One region of the Streptomyces sp. NPDC001219 genome, then DNA from elsewhere that is predicted to be linked to it. Evidence: riboswitches for the same ligand, from Rfam matches in the RefSeq annotation. Region 1 holds a riboswitch; the other holds the start of a gene.
The links. A riboswitch is a leader RNA that binds a small molecule or an ion and turns the genes downstream of it on or off. The one in region 1 is predicted to bind ZMP and ZTP.
Positions count from the first base shown of each region.

Region 1 (9,082 bases):
TTGGGGTCCACCTTGACCGCCTGCCCGGCGGCGACCAGGGTCTTCTCGGCGAAGGCCCCGATGCCCAGGGCCGCCGTCAGCGCCGTGCCGTCCTGGAGGGTCATCGGCTGGGCGGCGTTGCGGGAGTCGAAGCAGTACCAGGGCCGGCCTCGGCGACAGGACCGGCACCGGCCGCAGGGTGCCCGCCAGGCGAGGACGACGTAGTCGCCCGGGGCGAGACCGGTGACGCCGGGCCCGACGGCCTCGATCACCCCGGCCGCCTCATGGCCGAGGAGGAACGGGAACTCCTCGCTGATCGCGCCGTCCCGGTAGTGCAGGTCGGTATGGCAGACCCCGCAGGCCTGCACGGCGACGAGCACCTCTCCCGGGCCGGGGTCCGGCACCAGGATCGTTCGCAGCTCCACGGGTGCGCCTTGTTTCGCCGCGACGACGGCATGGACTTCGTGTGGCATGCCCCTACCCCTCAGTGTTGCGCACTGCACGACTGGTTGCGCGATGAGAGACATCGTGGAGACGCCGGATCGGCACCGTCAAGAGGTACGGGCCGGCTCTTCGCCACGGACCCCTGACGCGTCCGGACACGGGGGCGGCCGCCCTGCCGGACACGGAAGGCGGGGCCGGAAATTGAAGGGCCGGCATTTCCTGGGACCGCTTGACGCGTCCGCTCCCCAGCTGGATTCTGTTGCGCATAGCGCTCCATCGTGCGCACCGTGAAACTCGATGATGCCGATCAGCAATCAGGGGGGTCCCGTGATTCCTGTCTGCCCGCTCGCCGACCTGCCCACCGGTGAGTCCGTCCGCATCGACACCGCACCTCCGATCGCCGTCTTCCACACCGACGGGCAGCTGTACGCCATCGACGACACCTGCACCCACCAGGACGCCTCGCTCGCCGACGGCTGGGTGGAGGGGTGTCTGGTCGAATGCCCGCTGCACGCCGCGTCCTTCGACCTCCGCACCGGAGCGCCGACCTGCCTGCCCGCCCGCCGGGCCGTGCGCACCCACCCCGTGACCGTCGAGGACGGCATGATCTACGTCCACCGCCCGGCCGCCGAGGAGGGCACCGCCGCATGAAGTCCGTCGCCGTCATCGGGGCCTCGCTGGCGGGCCTGTACGCCGCACGGGCCCTGCGCGCCCAGGGCTACGACGGGCGGCTGGTGATCGTCGGGGAGGAACCGCACCGCCCCTACGACCGCCCGCCGCTGTCCAAGGACTTCCTCACCGGCGCCACCGCCGACCAGGGTCAACTGGCCCTGGCCGACGCCGAGGAGACCGCCGAACTGGACGCCGAGTGGCTGCTCGGCACCCGGGCCACCGGGCTCGACACCCGCGCACGGGCGGTGCTGCTCGACGGCGGCCGGTCCCTGACCACCGACGGTGTGGTCATCGCCACCGGCGCCACCCCACGCCGCCTCCCCGGCCCGGCCCCCGCCGGCACCCACACGCTGCGCACCCTGGAGGACGCCCGGGCACTGCGCGCGGAGCTGACCCGGGGACCGGTCAGGGTCGTGGTGATCGGCGGCGGCTTCATCGGCGCCGAGGTCGCCTCGTCCTGCGCCCGCCTCGGCCATGACGTCACCGTGGTGGAGGCCGCTCCGCTGCCCCTCGTCCCCCAACTCGGCGACACGATGGCCGGGATCTGCGCCGCCCTCCACGCCGACCACGGTGTCACCCTGCACACCGGCACCGGTGTCGCCCGTCTGCACGACGGCGGCGCGGGGCACCGCGTCACCGGCGTCGAGCTGACCGACGGCCGGCTGCTCCCCGCCGACGTGGTCGTCGTCGGCATCGGGGTGCGCCCCCACACCTCCTGGCTCGAAGGCTCCGGGCTCCCCCTCGACGACGGGGTGTGCTGCGACGCGGGCGGGGTCACGCCCCAGCCGCACATCGTGGCGGCCGGCGATGTCGCCAGGCCGGCCGGCGTCCGCGCCGAACACTGGACCGGCGCCACCGAGCAGGCCGCGGTGGCCGTCCGGAACCTGCTCGCCGGCCGCACCGTCGAGGTCCACCGCAGCCTGCCGTACTTCTGGTCCGACCAGTACGGCGTGCGCATCCAGTTCGCCGGCCGGCGGCTGCCCACCGACACCCCGCACCTCGTCGAGGGCTCACCCGACGACCGCAGCTTCCTCGCCCGGTACGAGCGCGACGGGCGCACCACCGCCGTCCTGGCCCTCAACCGGCCCCGCCCCTTCCAGCGCCTGCGCCGCGAACTCGCCCGCGACGGCCAGCCGGCCACCACCTGATCTCCGGCCGGAGGGCGCCGTATGTGGCGCAGCAGACAGCGGACAGCGGATGACGGCGCCGCCGTGCGGTGTTCGGAACAGCGGAACGCCTGCCGTCCGGCGGCGTTCCGCGACCGCGTTCCCTGCCCAGGAGACCTCCACGTGACTGCCCACGCCTCCGCCACCCGAGCGGCCCGTACGCTCTCCCGCCCCTTCGCCCTCGGCAGCCTCACCGTGCCGAACCGGATCGCCATGGCCCCGATGACCCGCGAGTTCTCGCCGGGCGGTGTCCCCGGCCCCGATGTCGCGGACTACTACGCGCGCCGGGCCGCCGGCGGCGTCGGCCTGATCATCACGGAGGGCACCTACGTCCGGCACCCCGCCGCCGGCACCAGCGGCGCCGTCCCCCGCTTCCACGGCACCGACGCACTCGACGGCTGGGGCCGCGTGGTGGCCGCGGTGCACGCGGCGGGCGGGACGATCATGCCGCAGCTGTGGCACGTCGGCATGGCCCGGAAGGCGGGCGCCCCGCCCTTCCCCGACGCCCCGCCGTCCGGCCCGTCCGGGATCGCCCTCGACGACAGCCCGTCCGGGCACGCCATGACCCAGCGGGATCTCGACGACGTCATCGCGGCGTTCGCCGAGGCGGCGGCCGCCGCCGAGCGGCTCGGCTTCGACGGGATCGAACTGCACGGCGCCCACGGCTACTTGATCGACCAGTTCCTGTGGTCGGGCACCAACCGGCGGACCGACGCCTACGGCGGCAGCCCCGCCGCCCGCGCACGCTTCGCCGCCGAGATCGTCGCGGCCTGCCGGGCAGCGGTCGCTCCGGACTTCCCGATCCTCTTCCGGATGTCCCAGTGGAAGATGCACCACTACCAGGCCCGCCTGGCCGAGTCGCCGGAGGAACTCCAGGCGATCGTGGCCCCGTTGACGGAGGCCGGTGCCACCGCGTTCCACTGCTCGACGCGCCGCTACTGGCTGCCCGAATTCGAGGGCTCTGACCTCAACCTCGCGGGCTGGGTCAAGAAGCTCTCCGGCCTGCCGACCCTCACCGTCGGCTCGGTCGGTCTCGACAACGAGGTCATCGGGACGTTCCAGGGCGAACAGGCCGGTGTCGCCGGTATCGACGGTCTGCTGGACCGGCTGGAGCGGGACGAGTTCGACCTCGTCGCCATCGGGCGGGCGCTTCTCGGCGACCCGGAGTGGGCCGCCAAGATCTTCGAGGGCCGCACCGACGCCCTCGTGCCGTTCGACGCCTCGATGCTGCGGACGCTGAACTGACGCCGGGCGCCGCGGTCAGCCCGCGGTCAGCTGGGCGGCCGCGGCGTCGACGGTCTGGGTGAGCAGGGTCGCGATGGTCATCGGGCCGACACCGCCGGGAACCGGGGTGATCAGCGCGGCGCGGGTGCGTGCCGCCTCGAAGTCCACGTCCCCGACGTTGCCCGGGTTGGAGCCGGCGTCCACCACCACGGCCCCGGCCTTGAGGTGCTCGGCACCCAGGAACCGGGGACGTCCGACGGCGGCGATCAAAACATCGGCCTCCCTGGTCACCGACGCCAGATCGGTGGTGCGGGAGTGGCAGTAGGTGACGGTGGCGTCGCGGCCGAGCAGCAGCATCCCCACCGGCCTGCCGAGGATCGCGCTGCGGCCGACCACGACGGCCCGCCTGCCCGCGAGGTCGACGTCGTAGTGATCCAGCAGCCGGAGGATGCCGCCGGGCGTGCAGGAGGCGAAGCCGTCCCGACCGAAGCTCATCGCGGCGAAGGAGTGGCCGGTGACCCCGTCGACGTCCTTCTCCGGGGCGATCGCCTCGAACGCGGCGCGCTCGTCGATGTGCGGCCCGGCCGGGTGCTGGAGCAGGATGCCGTGCACGGCGGGGTCCTGCGACAGCGCGGTGAGGGTGTCGACCAGCTCCGCGGTCGTGGTGGCGGCGGGCAGCGCGACATGCCGGGAGAGGATTCCGGCCTGCGCGCAGCGGTTGCGCTTCATCCGGACATAGGTCACCGAGGCGGGGTCGTCGCCCACGAGTACGGTCGCCAGACACGGGGCCGTGCCGGTCCGTCCGGTGAGTTCCGCCGCGCGCCGGGCGGCCTGTCCGACGAGGTCGCGGGCGAGGGCGCGGCCGTCCATGAGGCGGGCTTCGGGGGACATGGGCTGCTCCTGAGCGTCGTGGTGGATCGCCCAGGCGCGCGGCACGGACCATGGAGGCCGAGCCGCTCCCCGGTGGTACTCCACCCCAGCGCCAGTCACGGCTCGGCGCCCACCCTAATCGACGCCGCACGGTCCGCCCAGGGGCACATCGGCCACGGCAGCCACCCGGCAGGCCGGGCCCGCCCCGGCGCCCGTCGGCGTCCCCTCAGCCGCCCGCCCCTCCCTGGCCGGGTGCGGAGAGCGGCGGTTGGGGCGCGGCGGAGGCCTCCCACTGGCTGAGGATGCCGTCCCAGTCGTGCTGGGCGGCGGTGATGGCATTGGCGTCCCACATGGGCTGGCCCGGCGGCTGGTACTGCTGCTGTTCCTCGTAGCCCCGGTAGTCCTGGTACTCCTGCTGCCCGGCGTAGTTCTGGTACGGCTGCTGCTTCCAGGGCTCCTGCTCGTAGTGCTCCCGTGGGTACTGCTGCGGTCGCTCGCGCCAGACCGGCGGGGAGGCCTCCGGCTGGGGCGTGGGCGGGAGGTTGGCCATCCGGCGGTGCCGTCCGGTGCGGTCCGACGAGCGGGCGTGCACCGTGCGGCTCTCGGCGGACAGCTGTTGTGCGCGGGCCACCAGGAGCCGTACGTCGAGGCCGAGTTCATGGGCCAGGGCGGTGAGGTCCACTCCGCTGTGCCAGCTGCTCATCAGGACGGCGTCGAGGGCCGGCGCCCAGGCCGGTTCGGTGGGCTGGGGCGCGGCCGCCGGGCCCGCCTGCGAGGGCGGCGCGGGAGCCGGGGCGGCCGGCTGCGGGGCCGCCTCCTGCGCGGGCTGCGGCGCCGGGGGTGGGGGCACGGGGTGCTGTGGCGCGGGCTGCTCCGCGGGGGCCGGCTGCGGGGCGGCGGGCTGCTCGGAAGCGGGCTGGGAGAGCAGGCTCTTGGCGACCGCGCGGGCATCGTCCTTGCCCACCGTCCTCCGGGCCAGCCGCACTTCGCGTTCGTCCAGGCCGAGCAGGTCCGCCACCACCGCGTCGCTGCCCACGGTCACGGCGAAGGCGGCGAGGGTCCGCGAACGGCGCGCCTCGGCCTCGTCGAGGAGCCCCTGCGTACGGCGGACCTCGTCATCGCTGCTGCAAAACGCCTGTGCGAGTACCGCGTGGCGCTCCCACAACTCCCTCGGTTCCATGACTGCGACAACGGCCCGTCGTCCGGATTGGACTGGTTCCCGGCTATAGATCACTGCATAGGGTGATATTCGATGGAGAGGCGTCCCTGTCTGCCGGGCGGACGTACGGCCGGCTGCGAAAGTACGCAGTGACCCCAGCGTCGAAGAATCGTTTCTACGGCCATGAGCGTCCCCTCTTCCGGCACCGTCGCAGGTCACGGACAGACGTCCCTCCCCCGCCCCGGGCAGATGCCACGGTGGATCACCGCGGAGGTCATCAGGCAGACACCGGTGTTCGCCGGGCTGGTGAAGCAGTGGACCGAGCGCGCCGCCACGGTGCCCGGGGTCGCCGATCCCGAGTGGCAGCGCCTGGTCTCCTACCGTGCGCTGATGGAGGAGACGGAGATCGCCCTCACGGCCCTGCGGCCGCACCGCGCGCCCGACGTCCTGCCCCCGAGGAAGCCGGTGGTCCCGGCGGCCCGGCCCGCCCGCCTGGACGCCTGAACCGGGTCCGCGGCGGCTGCCGCCCCGGCCGGCGCGAGCGGCACCCGCGCCGGAGTACCGTTGAGTTGTCGAGGATTTCCCGCTGTCCGGCGGCTGCGCCGACAGCGGCTTTGACCAGTGACGGAGCCCGGGTGAGCGCGACGGATGAGACGGACTTCAGCCCGATCGGGGTGATCGGGCGGGTGACCGTCTCCATCCCGGCCGACGGCCCGGGAGAGGTGCTGCTGCCCGTACGCGGCGGCACCGAGGCCTTCGCCGCCTGGTCCCGCGAGCCCATCGCCCGGCACACGCAGGTCATCGTGGTGGATCACACCTCGGCGCGATCGGTGATCGTCGCGCCACTGCCCGCGTGACCCCGGCCGGCCGTCCCGCGCACCGTGTCCGGTCACCTGAGCACTCCCTTTTCCCGCGGCCGCCCCCGCACCCCACCCCCGAGGCAGGTCGCATCGGACCAGGAGCCTTCGATGTTGTTCTGGCATGTTCCGGCGCCGAACGAGGCGCTGTTGATCTCCGGCTCGAAGCGCCGGACCGGGGACGCCCAATTCCGTATCGTGACCGGCCATGGCTGCTGGGTCATGCCCGTCAAACAGAAGGCGAGTGTGCTGTCGCTGTCGCTGCGGGAGGCGGAGATCTCCGAGGACTGCGTCACCCAGCAGGGCATCCGGCTCGGTGTCCGGGCGGTCGCCGTCTTCAAGGTCGGGGACGACCAGACGTCCATCGCCAACGCCGCGCGCCGGTTCCTCTCCGAGCAGGCCACCATGGAAGAGCTGGTCGGCAGGATCTTCGCCGGTCATCTGCGCTCGATCGTCGGCGGACTGACCGTCGAGCAGATCATCCGGGAGCGGGACCGGGTCGCCCAGGAGGTCAAGGACGGCAGCCACTCCGAGATGGAGAAGCTCGGCATCGTCGTCGACGCGCTGCAGATCCAGGAGATCGCCGACACCTCCGGCTACATCACCAATCTCGCCGCACCGCACGCCGCCGCGGTGGCCAGCACGGCCCGGATCGCGCAGGCCAAGGCCGACCAGGAGGCGACCGAACGCGAGCAGCAGGCGGCCGCGTTGAAGGCGGAGTACGAGCGGGACACCGCGATCAAGCGGGCCGGTTTCCTCGCCGAGACCGAGCAGTCCAACGCCCGCGCCGCACAGGCCGGCCCGCTCTCCCAGGCCAGGGCCTCTCAGGAGGTCATCGAGGAGCAGACCGCGCTGGCCGAGCGGCAGGCCTCGCTCGCCGCCCAGCGGCTGGAGGCCGAGGTACGCCGCCCCGCGGACGCCGAGGCGTACCGGCTGCGCACCCTGGCGGAGGCACAGCGTGACCAGGTCCGCTACGAGGCGGACGCCCGCGCGTACACCGAACGCACCGTCGCCCAGGCGCGCGCCGACGCCAACATGGCCCTCGCGGGCTCGCTGCGGGACGGCAACCAGGAACTGATCGCCGCCAACCGCACCGTCGAAAACCTCCCCGCCCTCGCCGAATCCGCCGCCGAGGGCCTCTCCGGCACCCAGCTGACCGTCCTCAACGGCACCGACGGAATCAACGAGATCGTCTCCGGCATCATCGGCCAGGGCCTGGCCATCCTCAACGGCCTGAAACCCGCCACTTCCACCCCCGCCGCCACTCCCCCACCGGCCGACGGCACGGGCCCACTGCCCCGGAAGGTGACAAGGCTGAAGCAGGACGGCGCCGGGTCGGGGGCCGGGTCGAGCTGAGCAGGGGCCGGGCGGGGCCGGCCCTCGGTGGATCACGACCGGCACGGGCCGCCGTAGACCCAGAGGTGCCCGGCGGCCCCTGCGGGCCCCGGGCACGTGGCTGTCCCGGCCAGATCGGTTACTTGGCGGGTTCGGTGGTCGTACGGCGTCCGCGGGTCAGGACGAAGTGGGCGATGACGCCGAACAGCAGTCCCCAGAAGGCCGATCCGATGCCGAAGAGGGTGACGCCGGAGGCGGTGGCGAGGAAGGTGATCAGGGCCGCCTCGCGGTCCTTCTCCTCCTTCACCGCGCCGGTCAGGCCGCCGGCCAGCGCGCCGAGCAGGGCCACTCCGGCGACCGCCGCCACCAGTTCCTTGGGCAGGCCGGCGAAGAGGACCACCAGGGTGGAGCCGAAGGCCCCGATGAGGAGGTAGAACGCTCCGCAGGAGACTCCGGCCACATAGCGACGCTTCGGGTCGCGGTGCGACTCGGGGCCGGTGCAGATGGCGGCGGTGATCGCCGCGAGGTTGATGGCGTGGGAGCCGAACGGGGCCAGCACCGTGGACACCAGGCCCGTGGAGCCGATCAGGAGGCGGTCCTTGGGCTCGTAGCCGGACGCGCTGAGCACGGCCATGCCCGGCGCGTTCTGCGAGGCGAGCGTCGCCAGGATCATCGGCACCGCGATGCCGATGAGGGAGGCGACCGAGAACTCCGGGGTCGTCAGCACCGGCTTGGCCAGCTCGATCCGGTCCAGCTGGATGTGCAGCCGGGAGCCGGCCGCGCTGGCCACGACGCCCGCCGCCAGGGCGACCAGGACGGCGTACCGGGGCAGCCAGCGCTTGGCCAGGAGGTAGGCGAGCAGCACCGAACCGGCGATCAGCGGGGCGGTCTTGAGGGAGGTGAACACGCCGGTGCCGAAGGAGAAGAGGATGCCGGCGAGCATCGCGGAGACCACGGCGGTGGGCACCTGCCGCATCAGCCACCCGAACACCCCGGTCAGGCCGACCAGGGTGATCACGAGACCGGTGACGATGAACGCGCCGATGGCCTCCGCGTAGGAGTACGCCCCGAGGCTGGTGACCAGCAGGGCCGCGCCCGGGGTCGACCATGCGGTGATCACCGGCATCTTGGTGCGCAGGCTCAGCCCGATGCAGGTGAGCCCGCTGCCGATGGAGATGGCCCACACCCAGGAGCTGGTCTGTGCGGTGTTCAGATGCCCGGCGGACGCGGCCGCGAGCACGATGACGAGCGGGCCCGAGTAGGAGACGACGACGGCGACGAAGCCCGCCAGTACCGCGGACAGCGAGGCGTCACGGAACAGCCCGGGCCGGGTGCCCGGCCCGGGTGCCGGGGACCCGGCCGCCGCGTCCGCGGGC
Region 1 covers NZ_JBSFJF010000079.1:370-9,451, forward strand. The annotation lists partial or broken gene ACWC9R_RS32230 (alcohol dehydrogenase catalytic domain-containing protein) at 1-452, opposite strand, end outside; gene ACWC9R_RS32235 (bifunctional 3-phenylpropionate/cinnamic acid dioxygenase ferredoxin subunit) at 751-1,074, shown strand; gene ACWC9R_RS32240 (NAD(P)/FAD-dependent oxidoreductase) at 1,071-2,243, shown strand; gene ACWC9R_RS32245 (NADH:flavin oxidoreductase) at 2,385-3,506, shown strand; gene ACWC9R_RS32250 (bifunctional 5,10-methylenetetrahydrofolate dehydrogenase/5,10-methenyltetrahydrofolate cyclohydrolase) at 3,522-4,376, opposite strand; ZMP/ZTP riboswitch at 4,398-4,485, opposite strand; gene ACWC9R_RS32255 (hypothetical protein) at 4,582-5,535, opposite strand; gene ACWC9R_RS32260 (hypothetical protein) at 5,698-6,018, shown strand; gene ACWC9R_RS32265 (hypothetical protein) at 6,150-6,371, shown strand; gene ACWC9R_RS32270 (SPFH domain-containing protein) at 6,483-7,727, shown strand; gene ACWC9R_RS32275 (benzoate/H(+) symporter BenE family transporter) at 7,846-9,082, opposite strand, start outside.

Region 2 (9,082 bases), on a different contig from region 1:
GGTGGGCCGTGGCGTGGCGGGTCCCTCCCGACGGCGTGGCGGGCCCTCCCGACGGGCCGCTGCCGTCTGCGCCGCGGTGCCTCTTCGCGGCGGCCTGTTCGGGGCGGCCGGGAGCTGGAATCGTGGACCTGTCGTGGCCGCGCGGCAGCGCCGTACGCGGCCCCGGCACCATGGTCCGCTCGCATGGGCCCCGTGCCCACGGCTCCTGCACCGCCCGGATCATGCCTCCCGCACCGCCCGGATCAACCGCCCCGGATCACCGCCACCGATCACCGCCACCGATCTGTGAGGACCGCTGATGACCGACGGACAGCCGATCTCCGACGGACAGCCGATCGCCGACGACTCCCGCCTCGCCGCCCCCGCTCCCCTCCCCCAGCCCGGCGCCTCCTGCCCCGCGCGCCCCGGGGGCGAGGCGGCGCACCGGCTCGCCCCCGGGGGCGCCGGGCGGGCCGCGGCCGATGCGGTGCTGCGGGAGGCCGGGGCGGTGGTTCCCGTGCTGCTGCCCGGGGAGGTGCCGGCGGTGGCCGTCACCCGTCATGCGGTGCTCCGCGAGGTGCTGGCGCACCCCGAAGTCGCCAAGAACGCCCGCCACTTCACGGCGCTGCACGACGGCACGGTGCCGCCCGGCTGGCCGCTCACCACCTTCGCCACCGTCGACGGGATGACCACGGCCGACGGCGCGGACCACCGGCGGCTGCGCGGCCTGGTGACCCAGGTGTTCACGGCGCGGCGGGTGGCGGCCCTGCGGCCCCGGGTGGTGGAGCTGACCGCCGGGCTGCTGGACGGGCTGCCGGGCACCGCAGCGGCGGACGGCACGGTGGATCTGCGCCGGCACTTCGCCTATCCGCTGCCGATGGGCGTGATCTGCGAACTGCTGGGCGTGGAAGCCGCGTTACGCGACCGGCTGCACGAGCTGTCGAACGTGATCGTGGGCACCACCGGCACGGCGGCCGAGGTGCAGGCGGCCAACCGGGAGATCACCGCCGTCCTCGGGCAGGTCGCCGAGGCCCGGCGGGCGGACCCCGGGGACGATCTGACCAGTGCGCTGCTCGCCGCCCAGGAGGAGGACGGCGACCGGCTGAGCGCCCGGGAGCTGGTCGGCACCCTGCTGCTGATGATCATCGCCGGGCATGAGACCACGCTCAATCTGATCACCAACGCGGTGCGGGCCCTGTGCACCGACCGCGCGCAGCTGGAGCTGGTCCGGGCCGGGCGGGCGACCTGGGACGACGTGGTCGAGGAGACGTTGCGGCACGACAGCCCGGTCGCCCACTTCCCGTTCCGCTATCCGGTCCGGGACCTGGAGCTGGGCGGTACGGTCGTGCCGCGCGGCACCCCGATGCTGGCCTCCTACTCCGCGGCCGGGCGGGACCCGGAGGCGTACGGGCCCGACGCGGACCGGTTCGACGTCACCCGGCGGCCCGCCGCCCGGCACCTCTCCTTCGGTCACGGGCCGCACTACTGCCTGGGCGCGCCGCTGGCCCGGCTGGAGGCGACGGTCGCGCTGGAGGCGCTCTTCACCCGCTATCCGGCGCTGGACCTCGCCGTCCCGGACGCGGAGCTGCCGCCGCACCAGAGCTTCGTCGGCAACAGCACCGGCGTGCTGCCGGTCCGGCTCACCGGCTGACCCCGGGCGCGGGGGCGCGGGGAGCCGGTGAGCGGGTGAGCCGGTCAGCCGGTGGCCCGGTGAATCTGCGAGAAGCCTGCGGCTCCCCGCGGTCAGGCGGTCGGCAGACCCGGTGCCGGGTAGCCGGCCATCAGCTCCGCGACCTCGCCGCGGATCACCGTCAGTGCCTCCTCGTCGCCCTTCGCCGCGGCCCGGACGCTGCGGTCGATCCAGTCGGCGACCAGCGGCATCCGGTCCGTGCCCAGTCCGCGGGAGGTGAGGGACGGGGTGCCGATGCGGATGCCGGAGGGATCGAAGGGCTTCCGGGGGTCGAAGGGGACGGTGTTGTAGTTGACGACGATGCCGGCCCGGTCCAGGGCCTTCGCCGCGACCTTGCCCGGGACGTCCTTGGAGGTGAGGTCGATCAGCACCAGGTGGTTGTCGGTGCCGCCGGAGACCAGGTCGTAGCCGCGGGCCAGCAGCGCCTCGGCGAGCGCCTTGGCGTTGGCGACGACGGCGTGCGCGTAGTCACGGAAGGACGGGGCGGCCGCCTCGCGCAGCGCGACCGCGATGGCGGCGGTGGTGTGGTTGTGCGGGCCGCCCTGGAGGCCGGGGAAGACGGCCTTGTCGACGGCCTTGGCGTGGCTCGCCCGGGACATCAGCATCGCGCCGCGCGGGCCGCGCAGGGTCTTGTGGGTGGTGGTGGAGATGACGTCCGCGTGCGGCACCGGCGAGGGGTGGGCGCCGCCCGCGATCAGCCCGGCGATGTGCGCGATGTCCGCGACGAGTACGGCGTCGACCTCCCGTGCGATCTCGCCGAAGGCGGCGAAGTCGATGGTGCGCGGGACGGCCGTACCGCCACAGAAGATGATCTTCGGCCGTTCCTTGCGGGCGAGGTCGCGCACCTCGTCGAAGTCGATCAGCGCGGTGTCCGGGCGCACGCCGTACTGCACCCCGCGGAACCACGTGCCGGTCGCCGAGACGCCCCAGCCGTGCGTGAGGTGGCCGCCCATCGGCAGCGCCATGCCCAGCACGGTGTCGCCGGGCTCGGCGAAGGCGAGGTAGGCGGCGAGGTTGGCGGGCGAGCCGGAGTACGGCTGGACGTTGGCGTGCTCCACACCGAAGACGGCCTTGGCGCGCTCGACGGCCAGCGTCTCGACGCGGTCGATGTTCTGCTGGCCTTCGTAGTAGCGACGGCCCGCGTACCCCTCGCTGTACTTGTTCTGGAGGACGGTGCCGGTGGCTTCCAGGACGGCGGCGGAGACGTAGTTCTCGCTGGGGATCAGTCGCAGCGTGTCGGCCTGGAGCTGCTCCTCGGCGCCGACCAGCGCGGCCAGTTCGGGGTCGGCGGCGCTCAGCGCGGGATGGGAAAGGCGCAGTGACATGGCGTCCTCCGGGGCGGTCGATCGGTGTTTCCGGTCGTGGTCCCGGGGTGCCCAGGCGGGGCGGCACCTCGTGATGGTTGCCGCGCACCGCTTCCTCGAGGTCGCTTCCCCGTACGCCAGTCGCGATGCGCACCGCAGAGTCTAGGACACCCGCGGGGCCCTGTCCGGCGGATCTTCGCAGGCCGGGCGGTCCGGGCGGGCGCGACAATGGAGAGGGACGCGGCAGGGCCCGCGCCCCGCACGGCCTACCGAACGGAGCCACCGGTGACGTCCACGGAACGCTATATCGCCGCCGCCGAAGCCCACAGCGCGCACAACTACCACCCGCTGCCCGTCGTCGTGGCCACCGCCGAGGGTGCCTGGGTGACGGATGTGACCGGCCGCCGCTACCTCGACATGCTCGCCGGGTACTCCGCGCTGAACTTCGGGCACGGCAACCGCCGGCTGCTCGACGCGGCCAGGGCCCAGCTGGAGCGGGTCACGCTCACCTCACGCGCCTTCCACCACGACCGGTTCGCCGACTTCTGCACCCAGTTGGCGGAGCTGTGCGGGATGGAGCTGGTGCTCCCGATGAACACCGGCGCCGAGGCGGTCGAGACGGCGGTGAAGACGGCCCGTAAGTGGGGCTACCAGGTCAAGGGTGTACCGGACGGGCGGGCGAAGATCATCGTCGCCGACAACAACTTCCACGGCCGGACGACCACCATCGTCTCCTTCTCCACCGACCCCGAGGCGCGCGCCGGCTTCGGCCCGTACACCCCCGGCTTCGAGATCGTCCCGTACGGCGACCTCGCCGCCCTGGAGGCCGCCGTCGACGCCGACACGGTCGCGGTACTGCTGGAGCCGGTCCAGGGCGAGGCGGGCGTGCTGGTACCGCCGCCGGGCTATCTGCCGGGCGTACGGGAGCTGACCCGCAGCCGGAACGTGCTGTTCATCGCCGACGAGATCCAGTCCGGGCTGGGCCGCACCGGCCGGACCTTCGCCTGTGAGCACGAGGGCGTGGTGCCCGACATGTACGTGCTGGGCAAGGCGCTGGGCGGCGGTGTGGTGCCGGTGTCGGCGGTGGTGTCGTCCCGTGAGGTGCTCGGGGTGTACGCGCCCGGCGAGCACGGCTCGACGTTCGGCGGGAACCCGCTCGCCTGCGCGGTGGCACTGGAGGTCATCGCGATGCTGCGGACCGGCGAGTTCCAGCAGCAGGCCCTGGAACTGGGCGAGCATCTGCACAGCGAACTGGGACAGCTGCTGGCCGGCGGCGCGGTGGACGCGGTGCGCGGCCGCGGGCTGTGGGCCGGGGTGGACATCAACCCGTCACGCGGCACGGGCCGGCAGATCTCCGAGCAGCTGATGGCCCGCGGAGTCCTGGTCAAGGACACCCACGGCTCAACGATCCGCCTCGCACCGCCACTGGTCATCAGCAAGGAGGACCTGGACTGGGGGCTGGGGCGGCTGCGGGGGGTGCTGGAGGGGTAGGGGTGCGGCGCGCCCCGACCTCCTAGGCGTGGCCTGGCCGGGCCTGGAGTGAGGCCGGGGTGACGAGCCGGGCACGTTCGTGGAGTTCCCGGGCGGCGTGGTTCTTGAGGTGGGGGCGGATGAGGTTGAACATCTTCCCCACGCGCCGGTCGACCCTCCCGCTTTGCACCAGGGGATATTCGTCCAGCGCTTCATTCCATGTCGCACAGGCCGCTTCCAGGTGCCCCACCTCAAGTTGGAACTCGGCGAGGGTGGCCCGTTCCTTCACCCGGGACCGGCGGTAGATGTCGTAACACAACCTGTCCGATTCCCGCATCGCCGCAACGGCTCCGGGAAGATCTCCCAGCTCGTGGCGAACGTGGCTGATGTGGTAGTGCAGAGACGAGGGGTCATAGGACCCAAAGGCTTTCGCTCGCGCCTCGGCCTTTTCCATGGAGATTTCGGCCTCGTTGAGATGGGCCAGGGCCTTGTGGCGGTCTCCTGTTTGCGCAGCGGCATGTGCCTGCTGGCCCGCAAGAAAGGCGAGCATACGGGGACCCGCGTGCGGAGAGGCAGCGGCGGCGGCATCGGCCAGTCGCATGGCTTCACGACCGTGCCCCAGGTCAACTGCCTGCACGCTCATACCCCGCAGTGTCGTGCAATACGTGAGGTGGTCCTCAGAGGCTCCGGCCAGTTCCAATGCCTTCAGGTAGTACTTCTGCCCCAGTCCCTCCACCCCCTCGTCCACAGCCATGTATCCGGTGAGATAGCACAGGTCGGAGGCTGCCGACAGCATTGCCTTGCGCACCGATTCGGGCGCCTCGGCCCGTAGGTACGGAGCCACCGTATTGACGAGAAAGGCCGCCGCCATCGGGCGAGCGTGCCGTCCGCCGAATTGGTCATCCAGTTCCGAGACCCGTTCGGTCATGGCAATGACCATGTCGACCTCTGGCATGCCGATGCGCGGAGTTCGGCCGGTTTGAACGGCTTCCATTCGCCCCACCACGTCCGGCCAATTGGGCACGGTCAGCGCAACGGAAAAGAGCCCTATACCGAGAACGCTGCGACGTGAGGGGTCCATGTCTCCCCTACCGAGATCGATCAGCCCTTCCACCGCGCTCGGAGTGGCGTACGAGCTACTGACCGGTGCGGGAAATCCGGCCTCGGCATGCGTGACCGGACGTCCCAGCTTCCGCGCCAGGGCCTCCACGATCAGCGGTCTGGCCTGCTCCTTCGGCAGGTGCCCCTGGCACCACTGATGGGCCGACGGCTCGCGGTACTTGAGCGGGGTTCCCCGCTCGGTGCCGATGCGGTTCACGGCCTGGACGAACTGCCGCAGCGTCCAGCCGGTCTGCCGATAGAGCCGTTCCAGGTGCCGGTTCGGTTCCCGAGTGCCCACTAGCCCTCAACTCCCCGATGTGCGCGAGCGCTTAAAGCTCTTAAAAGCCGCTTCCACCGCCACCGTACCGCTGGGCGTAGCGGACCGGTTGCCCAGAGCGAGGAAGGCCCTCCTCGCAAGACGGAGAGGACCCCCGCGACCGTGGTGGACGGCCCGGGGGCGTGGCCACCAACTGCAAGGGAGTGACGACATGCCCGACGCTACAGCGAGGGTCTTCGTCCGGCTGCTGCCGTGGACCGGCCCGGACGGGAAACCGTGCTTCCTGGCGGGAGACGGGACCGGATACGTCTCCCGCATCGCCGACCGGATGGAGGAGGAGCAGCTCAGTTCGGCCGACGATCTCATCGACGAGGCCCGCCGAGTGCTTGCCGCACGGGCGTGGACGCCCGGTGAACTGCACCTACTGGCCGTTGAATTGACCGCAAGCCTCGCCGATGTGCGCCGGGTGGCCAAGAGCCGGGGCGGGCGCCTGACCGCCCTCGGCCACGACGCCCCGGACGACGCCGACGGCGACGGGCCCCGGCTTCCGGCGGAGTCGTTCGGATGAGGCGGGGCACTGACCGCGCACGCCGCGGCACCGGCGGGACGAGCCCAGCCGGCGGGAAGCTGCGGGGGCGGCGGTCGTTCCTGGGCTGGTTCCGCTTGGCTCCAATGCCCTCTTGACGGCCTGTCCCGGCAGGGTGATGGTCGTGCAATCAGGCGCAATCACGTCGACAGGGGAGGACGGCATGCAGCTGCGTTTCTTAGGGATCATCCCGAACACGCCAGTTGACGACTCTCCAACCATCTGGCTCGACAAGGACAGCGGAGATCTGCTGATCCAGTCCTACAAGGCCACAGACGACGAGGTCACAGCGTGCCAGGAGATCGGTTCGATCCCCGGCCACTCCACGGACGTGCCGGACCACGAGGCGATCATCCGGCTGCCGGCCGTGATGCTCCAGTACATCCCCCGACCGGAGGTTGGAGACGGTGAAGCACCCCGTACGTGAAGGGCTCGCCAGGGCGCAGCACTCCGCGGTGCACTTGGAGATGCGGGACATCTACACGCCGGATGACCCGGAATACGCGCGTTGGAGATCAGGGCACCGGTACGACAACGACCCGGCGAAGCTGCCGGACTACTGGGGAGCGTGGGGCGACCTGGTGACTGAGACCACCAGGCGCGGAGTCGTCATACGGCGAGCCCGCATCGTCTCGGAGCCGGTTACCGACTACATCAAGTATGAGCACGATCTGACGTTCGCCAACGTGGCAGCAGGAGAGCTGGTCCGCTGGCTGCCCCGACGTAGGGCTGCTGACGTTCCACTGCCTGGTACTGACCTGTGGATGTTCGACGGGGCCTCCGTGCTGTTCACCTATTTCTCCGGTGTCGGTGAGGTAGCTGATCGAGAGTGGTGCACTGAACCTGCTGTGGTGAATATGGTCAGTTCGGCATTCGAAGCGGTGTGGGACCGAGCTACGCCGCATGAGGAGTACAAGCTCGTCTGACCCATGGCAGTTTCGTCATCATCCAGCGTCCAGGCGGCCCGGAAGGTTCTCGCGGATCGTCTTCGCGAGATGTGCCGCGACGCCGGGCTGGAAGGTAAACAGCTGGCTGCGGCATGTGGCTGGCACCCGTCCAAGGTGTCCCGCATCGCCACTGCCAAGACCTCACCCTCTGCTGACGACATTCTGGCTTGGTGCCAGGCGTGCAGCGCGGAGGATCAGGCGCAGGACCTTATCGCCTCGCTGCGGGCAGTCGAGGGGATGTGGATCGACTGGCGCCGGATGGAGCGGAGGGGTCTCAAGCGTGCGCAGGAAGAGCAGCTGCCGCTGTTCACGCGCACCCGTTGGTTCCGGAGCTATGCGTCATGGCTTGTGCCCGGACTGCTCCAGACCCACGGCTATACGGAAGACGTCCTGCGAGCCGTCCAGCGAAGGCGGGTCGCTATTGATGACGTAGCCGATGCGGTCGCCGCCCGTATGGACCGTCAGCGGGTCCTGTACGAAGGGCAGAAGCGGTTCGCCTTCCTGGTTGAGGAATCGGTGTTGCACAACGGTCTTGGCAACACCGAGACGCAGACGGAGCAGCTTGAGCACCTACTGATGGTCGGCACGTTGCCCAACGTGAGTCTCGGAGTGATCCCGGCCAGGACCGGCCGGACCCGTATGCCGGTGGAAGGGTTCTGGATCTTCGACAGGGCTCAGGTCAACGTAGAGCTTATCTCGGGCCATCTCACGCTCACACAGCCCAGTGAAGTTGGCGCCTACGCCGACACGTTCGCCATGCTGGCCGACCATGCGGCTTACGGCGCCAAGGCGCGTGGGCTGATCACATCGGCAATGGGCGCGTTGAGGTGATTGCTGTGCAATCGCGTGCAATCGGCTGTGTGTTGGGCCTCGCCTGTTTCTAGCGTTGTCGTCACCGAGATAACGCGTGAGACGAAGGCGGAGGGTTCATGACCAGCCCGATTCGGTACAGCCAACCGCCCATTGAACTTCCTGTGGACCACTGGCTACTTGATGGCAAGCCGGTCCCCGGCTGCAAGGTATGTGGCGCCCTCGACCTCCAGCGGAGCCAGGCGCGGGAGCGGAGCGATTGGGCGGTGGCATGCGCTGCCGCCCGGGAGATCCGAAGCCACCGCCGTGAGCACGAAGAAGCGTCATGAGCGGCCCGGAGATTCCCGCCCCGGCGTGCGAACCCTGGACAGGCGAGCGCCGGGACGGGTGACCAACCGCAGAGGGAAGAACCTCTGCGGCCCTATGGGTCATGCCCTCAACGGTATGGCGGGCATGGCCCTTGCGAAAGAGGAGGCTGGTAGATGAGCGCCTTGGCTGTCGAGACCTATGAGACGCGGACGCCCGACGCCGAAGGCTGGCGCGGGGTCCCGTTCCGGCACCCCGCGGACATGGAGGCGGACGGCGGCCGGCACGACGGCGGGCCCATGCCCCCGGAGGCCCCGCGCGAGCCGCAGCCGCAGGGCGGGGACGGTAAGTAGTCCCCACGCCGACGGTGAGCGTGCCGGAGTAGGGACCAGCCGCTACTCGTAACGATGCGTAATGCGGGGTCCGTCGGCCGCACGCCGACGGGCTCTCATGGAGCCCCCGCAAGCTCCGTCCGGTGCCACCGGACGGGGCTTCCTGTTGAGGCTCCGCAGGGGCGCCCGAGCGGCCCCCGCCGGATTCAGCGGATCACATGCGGCAAGAACCGCGCGTACTCGTCCGTGACCGGACCCGCCGACTCCCGGATGCCGAGGC
Region 2 covers NZ_JBSFJF010000007.1:104,412-113,493, reverse strand. The annotation lists gene ACWC9R_RS06565 (cytochrome P450 family protein) at 299-1,630, shown strand; gene ACWC9R_RS06560 (serine hydroxymethyltransferase) at 1,723-2,994, opposite strand; ZMP/ZTP riboswitch at 3,037-3,128, opposite strand; gene rocD (ornithine--oxo-acid transaminase) at 3,259-4,464, shown strand; gene ACWC9R_RS06550 (tetratricopeptide repeat protein) at 4,487-5,842, opposite strand; gene ACWC9R_RS06545 (hypothetical protein) at 6,033-6,389, shown strand; gene ACWC9R_RS06540 (hypothetical protein) at 6,571-6,834, shown strand; gene ACWC9R_RS06535 (DUF6879 family protein) at 6,815-7,333, shown strand; gene ACWC9R_RS06530 (helix-turn-helix domain-containing protein) at 7,337-8,185, shown strand; gene ACWC9R_RS06525 (hypothetical protein) at 8,647-8,823, shown strand; gene ACWC9R_RS06520 (glutathionylspermidine synthase family protein) at 9,009-9,082, opposite strand, start outside.
Region 2: another riboswitch for ZMP and ZTP. It lies ahead of ACWC9R_RS06560 (serine hydroxymethyltransferase); the one in region 1 lies ahead of ACWC9R_RS32250 (bifunctional 5,10-methylenetetrahydrofolate dehydrogenase/5,10-methenyltetrahydrofolate cyclohydrolase).